2 regions of the Micromonospora salmantinae genome follow, and region 2 is predicted to be linked to the other one. Evidence: riboswitches for the same ligand, from Rfam matches in the RefSeq annotation. Region 2 holds a riboswitch; the other holds the start of a gene.
The links. Region 2 has a riboswitch for cobalamin ahead of PSH03_RS19245 (acyl-CoA thioesterase). Riboswitches for the same ligand answer to the same signal wherever they lie in the genome.

Region 1 (3,352 bases), on a different contig from region 2:
GGCCCTTGCCGGGCAGCCACTCCAGGGTGCCGTGCTTGCCCAGGTGCACCACGGCGTCCGCGCCGAAGCCGCCGTCCGCGGCGGGCGCTGTCAACCAGCGGTACGCGGCCAGGTAGTGGTGGCTGGGCGGCAGGTCCGGGTCGTGGTAGATGGCGATCGGGTTCTCCCCGAAGCCGCGGGGCGGCTGGATCAGCAGCACCACGTTGCCGAAGCGCAGCCCGGCGAGCACGATGTCGCCGCCCTCGGTGTACAGCTCGCCCGGCGGCTCACCCCAGTGCTCCCGCATCCGCTCGCGCAGCTCGGCCGGGACCTGGTCGAACCAACGTCGGTACGTCGGCCCGGGTATCCGGGCCTCGGCGGCGGCCAACTGCTCCGGGGTGAGCCACTCCACGTCGTGACCACCGGCGGCGATCAGCGAGTGGATCAGCGCGTCGCCGTCGTCGGGCGGTGGCGCGTCACCCAGGTCGTAGCCGGCCCCGGCCAGCGCGGCGAACAGCCGGACCGCCGAGGCCGGGGTGTCCAACCCGACGGCGTTACCGACCCGCGAGTGCTTGGTGGGGTAGGAGCTGAGCACCACGGCGACCCGCTTGTCGGCGTGCGGCACGTACCGCAGCCGGGCGTGGCGCACCGCGATCCCGGCGACCCGGGCGGCCCGCTCAGGATCGGCGGCGTAGACCGAGAGCCCGTCGGCGTCGATCTGCTTGAACGAGAACGGCACCGACACGATCCGGCCGTCGAACTCGGGGATGGCCACCTGCATGGCGGCGTCCAGCGGGGACAGGCCGGCGTCGCTGTCGGCCCACTGCGCGCGGGTGCTGGTGAGGCAGAGCGCCTGGATGACCGGCACGTCCAGGGCGGCCAGGGCCCCGACGTCCCAGGCGTCCTCGTCGCCGCCACCGGAGGCGTCCGCGGCGACCGCACCGCCGGCCGCCAGCACCGTGACCAGCAGCGCGTCACAGCGGGCGAAGAGCCCGAGTGGGCCGGCGCCCGCGGTCAGCCCGCGCAGCGAGCCGCAGAAGATCGGCAGCGGGTTGCCGCCGGCTTTGTGGACCGCGTCCGCGAGCACGTCGACGAAGTCGGTGTTGCCGGCGAGGGCGTGCGCCCGGTAGAAGACGATCCCCACAGTGGGCCGATTCGGGTCGGCGGGGTGTTCGCCGTGCACGCCGTACGCCGGGGTGGGCGTGGGTGCGGCGAACCCCTCGCCGGTGAGCAGCACCGTGTCGGAGAGGAACCGGGCCAGCTGCCCCAGGTTGTCCGGGCCGCCCTCCACCAGGTACGCCAGCGACTGGGTGACGACCCCGGACGGCACTGTGGAGGTGGCCATCAGCTCCGCGTCGGGCAGCGCCTCACCGCCGAGCACTACCGTCGGCACGCCGGTGGCGAGCACCGCGGCGAGACCGTCCGGCCACGCCTGCCGACCGCCGAGCAGGCGTACGGCGACGAGGGCGACCCCGTCGAGCAGGGCGGGCACCTCCTCGGCGGTGACTCGGGCGGGGTTGGCCAACCGGTAGTCGGCACCGCTGGCGCGGGCGGCCAGCAGGTCGGTGTCGGCGGTGGACAGCAGCAGGATGCGCACGGCAGGCTCCGGAAAGTGACGCCCTGGGCCCTCACGGGGGGCGACCGGGGCGATGCGGGTGGGTACGGCGTCAGCCGGTACGACGGCCCGAGCGAACGGCGCCCCGACGCATGCGTCGGGGCCGGTCAGCGCCGGGCGATCAGCTCAGCGGTGCCGGTGGCCGGTGTCCTTGGAATGCACTGCCTGCAGCGCGATACGACGATAATCGTCGATGAATGAGACGCCGTGCGTCATCGGGTCCTCCTCGGGTGTCCACGCCCTGGGGTACGTCCCGACGGCCGAAGTATCCTGGCTTCCGGATCGACGCTCTCCCCCGGCCTTCCAACCGCAGACACACGGCCGTGACTCACGAGGGGGGATCGCTCCCCGGTGACAGTGGCGGGACCGCGTCGGATTCGCACCGACTTCCTTCACTGCCGTCAGGCCGCGAATGCTGCCACACCGCCGCGCCGCCGGTCAACGCCGGTCCGGCCCCGCCAGACGGGCGGCACTTATCGAGCTTCAACGATTGGTGCGGGCGCGGCTCCGCGCGACGCAATGCCCCAGATCAATGCCTGACGTCCTTTGCTCTGCTTACCTATGCGCACCGGGCACGGAGGGTCACCGGTGCAGATAGGCAAGCAGAGCAAAGGATGGCCGGACGAGCTCTGACCTGCGCCGACCCTCCGGCAGGGCGGTGCCGGCCGACACCCTCACGTAGGATCGGCGAACGCCACACCAGTGTCCGCGATCAATCTCGGAGGTCGATCACCATGATCGCCCCGCAGTTCCACCACCTTGCGGGCCGGGTCTGGCTCTGTCCGGGCGATCCCGACCCGGAGGCGGTCCAGGCCGGCGTCGCCGTCGTCGTCGACGAACGCGGCAGTGTGATGATCGACGCCGGGCAGAGCCCCGCGCACGCCCGCGCGATCCAGGCCGCGCTGGTCGCCGCCGGGCTTCCGGAGCCGCGCTGGCTGGTCTACACCCATCATCACTGGGACCACGTGTGGGGCGCCTGCGCCTGGCCCGGGGTGGAGATCGTCGGGCACGAGACAGCGGTGTCGCTGCTGCGCGCCGAGGCCGCCCGGCCGTGGAGCCACCGCTACCTGCAAGAGCAGGTACGTGCCGATCCCCGCCTGCGCCCGAGCTTTCAAGCCCGCGCACGCGCGATGGCGTCCTGGGAAGACTTCGCCATCCTGCCGCCAACTCGGACTTTCGCCGACGTGGACGAGCTGCCGGTCGGGGTTCGGCTACGCCACGTCGGCGGCGGGCACGCACCGGATTCGGCAGTGGTGCTGGTGCCCGACTCGGGGGTGATGCTGCTGGGCGACTGCTTCTACCCGCCGCCGGCGCACCTGCGCCGGCCGGAGGACGGCCTCGACGTCGACCTGGTCCGGCGACTGCTCGACAGCACCTACCACTGGTACGTCTCGAGCCACGCCGAGCCGATGACGCGTGAGCAGGTCGGCTCAACCCTCGATGCTGCCTGACCCAGCCTCAGCGGGCGTGGCGTTCCGGGTGGGCCCGGCTCCAGGTCCGCATCCGTTCCGGGTAGCCGGTGCGCGCCGCCTCGTACAGCGGCACCGCGTGCTTGCGGGCGATGGCCCCGGCCGCGCGGGGCGTTCCGGTACGGCGGCGGATCCACTCGCCGTCGTGGGCGATCGCCATCACCGTGGTGTCCGTCGCGGTCGTCTCCGGTTCCAGGTAGAACTCCACCCCGCGCCGGGTGGCGACGAACGCCTCCAGCGCCGCGAGGTCGTCGCGGGTCGCCTCCCGGTCCAGCTTCGTCGGGGTCGC
Region 2 (3,352 bases):
GCGTCCATGACCGTGTCGAGCGTGAACCTGCGCTCGTCCAGTCGGGGGCGCAGCGCGCCGGCATCGGCCAGCGCCGCGATCTCGCGCAGGATGTCGCCGTGGTGTTCCCGGCCCCGCCCGGTGAGCATCGGCAGCAGGGTGAACACGCCGGAGTAGGTCGCACCCCGGAACGACAGCGGGGCGAGCGAGTGTGAGCCCCAGCCCAGTGCGCTGACGACGTGCCCGTGGTAGGTGCGTACCGCCGCGAACGAGGCGTCGAGCGTCGCGCCGCCGACGTTGTCGACGACGATGTCGAATCCCTCGCCGCCGGTGTACCTCTCGACGTACTCCTCGACCTTGCTCGCTGTGTAGTCGATCGGCACGGCACCCAGACTCTCGATCACCCGCAGGCTCGCCGGCCCGCCCGTGGCGTACGCCTCGGCGCCTCGCGCCTGGGCAAGTTGCACACCCACGTACCCGACACCTCCGGCGCCTCCGTGCACCAGGACCTTCTGCCCGGCGCGGACTCCGGCCCGGTCGACCAGCCCCTCCCAGGAGGTGACCGCCGCCAGGGGCAACGCGGCGGCCTCCCGCATCGAGAGGCTCCTCGGCTTGTGGGCCAGCAGTCGAGCGTCCACGGCGGCGTACTCGGCCAGCGAGCCCTGTAGGTCGCCGACGCCCCCGCACAGCCCATACACCTCGTCTCCCGGCTCGAAGCCGGCCACGTCCGCGCCGACCGCCGCGACGACGCCGGCAAGGTCCAGGCCGAGCACCGCGGGCAGCTCGACACGCGCGTGCGCGGCCTTTCCTGCCTGGATCTTCGTGTCGAGCGGGTTGACCCCGCTGGCGACGATCCGCACCAGCACCTGCCCGCGCTCGGGGGCGGGTTGATCGATCTCCTCGACCGTCAGCGGAGCGTCGAACTCCCGCAACAACGCGGCGCGCATAACCATCCATACTCTCCGTGATCGAGGCTTCACGTGGACGCTATCCGACCGGGTCGGCGGCGGGGCGGGTTCCTCGGACCGCGCCGGCGCCGCGACGGGCGGACCGAGTGTGGGTCAGTCGTCTTCGGCACCATCGAGTAGCGCGCGTCGCAACGCCAGTCGGTGCTTCCGGCGGATCTCCGCCTCCCGGTACCGTCGGCGGTCCCCGTCGGTCTCCGGTAGCAGCGGCGGCACGGTACGAGGCTGGCCGTCGTCGTCGATGGCGACCATGACCAGGTGGGCGGTTGCCACGTCGGTGGGAGGCACCGCCCGGTCCCACCGGTCGGCGGTCACCTTGACGGCCACCTCCATCGCGCTGCGGCCGGCCCAGGTGATCCGGGCGTCGACGTGCACGACGTCGCCGACCCGCACCGCGCGGAGGAACGCCGTCTCGTCGATGGCGGCGGTCACCGCCGGCCCGTCGGAGTGTCGGGCGGCGACCACACCGGCGACGGAGTCGATGAGGTTGAGGATCCGGCCGCCGTGCACCGTACCCATCAGGTTGGTGTGGTGCTGGTCGGGAAACCACACCGCCGGGTCGCGGACACACACTGGCGAGGACCTGGCCGTGCACCACACGCACGGCCCGTCACCCGCTCAGCCCACCCGCGAGGCCGACGGCAGCGCACACGGTTGTGTACGCGGCGCCGGCAGGTCTTCGGACTCGCGGGCCTGACCGGTCGCGCCGGTCCCCTACTGGCCGTCGCTTCCCAGGCCGTTGGCCCAGTGCTGATGACGGCGGTCGTTCCCACTCACCGCTGCGGGGCAGCCCCGGATTTCCACCGGTTCCCTCTTACGACGCCCAGCCGGTCACGACGGGGCGAACCAGCGCCGTCGGCAGCATAGCTGGCCAGGGGATCTGTCCACGAGGGCGTCCTGCCGCGGCGGCGGACGGCCTCATCGTCAACTTTTGTCGTCCGAGGAAGAAGATCGCCACCTATTGAAAAAAGTCTCGCGAGGGTGAGGATATCCAGATGCGTCGTCTCCCCCAGACTTGCGGGCGGGTGGTCTCGGGCCTCCTCGCGTTCCTCCTCGCCTCGGCTGTCGCCCTCCTCGCGTCCGCCCAGCCCGCCGCGGCGCACGGGACCCTCGCCACGTCCACACCGGCGAGCGGCGCCACCGTGCGCGAGCCGTTGACGGAGGTGCGGCTGTACTTCACCGAGAAGGCCGCCGCCAACGCGTTCTTCACTATCACCGCCCCGGGCGGCGCCCGTGTCGACAACGGCTGGTCGCAGGGGGAGCCGAAGCCGCTGGAAAAGCCGGTGCGGGAGTACTTCCTGGTCAACGGGCAGTTCGAGCCACGGGAGTACACGACGGGGTTCCCCGCGGTGGTGTCCGTCGCCCACCTGCCCGCAAAGGGCCAGTACTCGGTGAGCTACCTGTCGGTCGCCTCGGACGGCGACACCGTGCGGGGCACCCTGACCTTCCGCTACGACGGGCGGGTGACGGCAGCGCCGAAGGGGTGGAGCCCGCCATCGACCCAACCGGACCCGGCGCTGGTGGCCGCCACCGAGCAGCACAACACGTCCGGGCAGGCCTCGGCGGTGCCGACCACCGCGGACGATCCGTCGACCCCGCCGGCTGCGGCGGCCCCGTCGACCGGGTCGACCGAGGAGAGCGGTCCCGGGGCACCGGCCTGGGCCGGCTGGGCGGCGGCGGTCGCGGCGGTCGGGGCGGTGGCCGGGTTCGTCGTCTGGCGTCGCCGATCCGCCGGCACACCCACCGGCCGGGGCCGTACCTCGGCGGCGACCTCCGGTCGACGCGGCGGTGGCGCCCGTGCCACGAACAGGGCCGGCACTGGCAAGACCGTCGGCGGCAAGGCTGCCGGGGACAAGACCGTCGGCGGCAAGGCTGCCGGGGACAAGACCGTCGGGGGCAAGGTCGGCGCTGGCAAGGTCGGCGGGGGCAGGGCCGGCGCGGCGACCGGCGTCGTCGCGCGTACCGCGAGCGACAGGCAGCGGCCCGCCACCGTGCCGGCGGCGCGCAAGGGCGACACGGTCGTCACGGCCCGCACGGGCGTCACCGTCGAGCCGACGCCTACCGATCAGGTGACCGAGGCCCTCGCCAACACGGACGGCGAGCCGACGGTCGACCCCGGGCCACGGCCCGACACGGACCTCGCCGCCGCGACGCCTGGGTCCCGGCTGAGCAACACCCACCTGGCGCTGTTCGTCGGCGGGCTGGTGGTGGCCCTGTTGGCCGGGTTCGGGCTGGCCCGTATCGGCACCGCCGACGAGAGTCCGGCGACCGGCAACGCACGACCGTCGGCCGGTGGAGCGTCCGACTCGGGGCAGGTGGGCTCCGCGACCGACGGGCACCAACACCCGGCTGGTACGGGGCCGCACACGCATCGGGGTGACGACGCGCCGGGCGCGACGCTGGCGACC

Region 1: linked by a shared signal. The riboswitch ahead of cobN (cobaltochelatase subunit CobN) and the one ahead of PSH03_RS19245 (acyl-CoA thioesterase) in region 2 are both predicted to bind cobalamin.

What each region holds. Positions count from the first base shown of each region.
Region 1 covers NZ_JAKKFG010000029.1:334-3,685, reverse strand. The annotation lists gene cobN (cobaltochelatase subunit CobN) at 1-1,576, opposite strand, end outside; cobalamin riboswitch at 1,836-2,012, opposite strand; gene PSH03_RS21460 (MBL fold metallo-hydrolase) at 2,329-3,045, shown strand; gene PSH03_RS21455 (hypothetical protein) at 3,053-3,352, opposite strand, start outside.
Region 2 covers NZ_JAKKFG010000023.1:193,941-197,292, reverse strand. The annotation lists gene PSH03_RS19250 (zinc-dependent alcohol dehydrogenase family protein) at 1-932, opposite strand, end outside; gene PSH03_RS19245 (acyl-CoA thioesterase) at 1,041-1,517, opposite strand; cobalamin riboswitch at 1,598-1,810, opposite strand; gene PSH03_RS19240 (copper resistance CopC family protein) at 1,940-3,352, shown strand, end outside.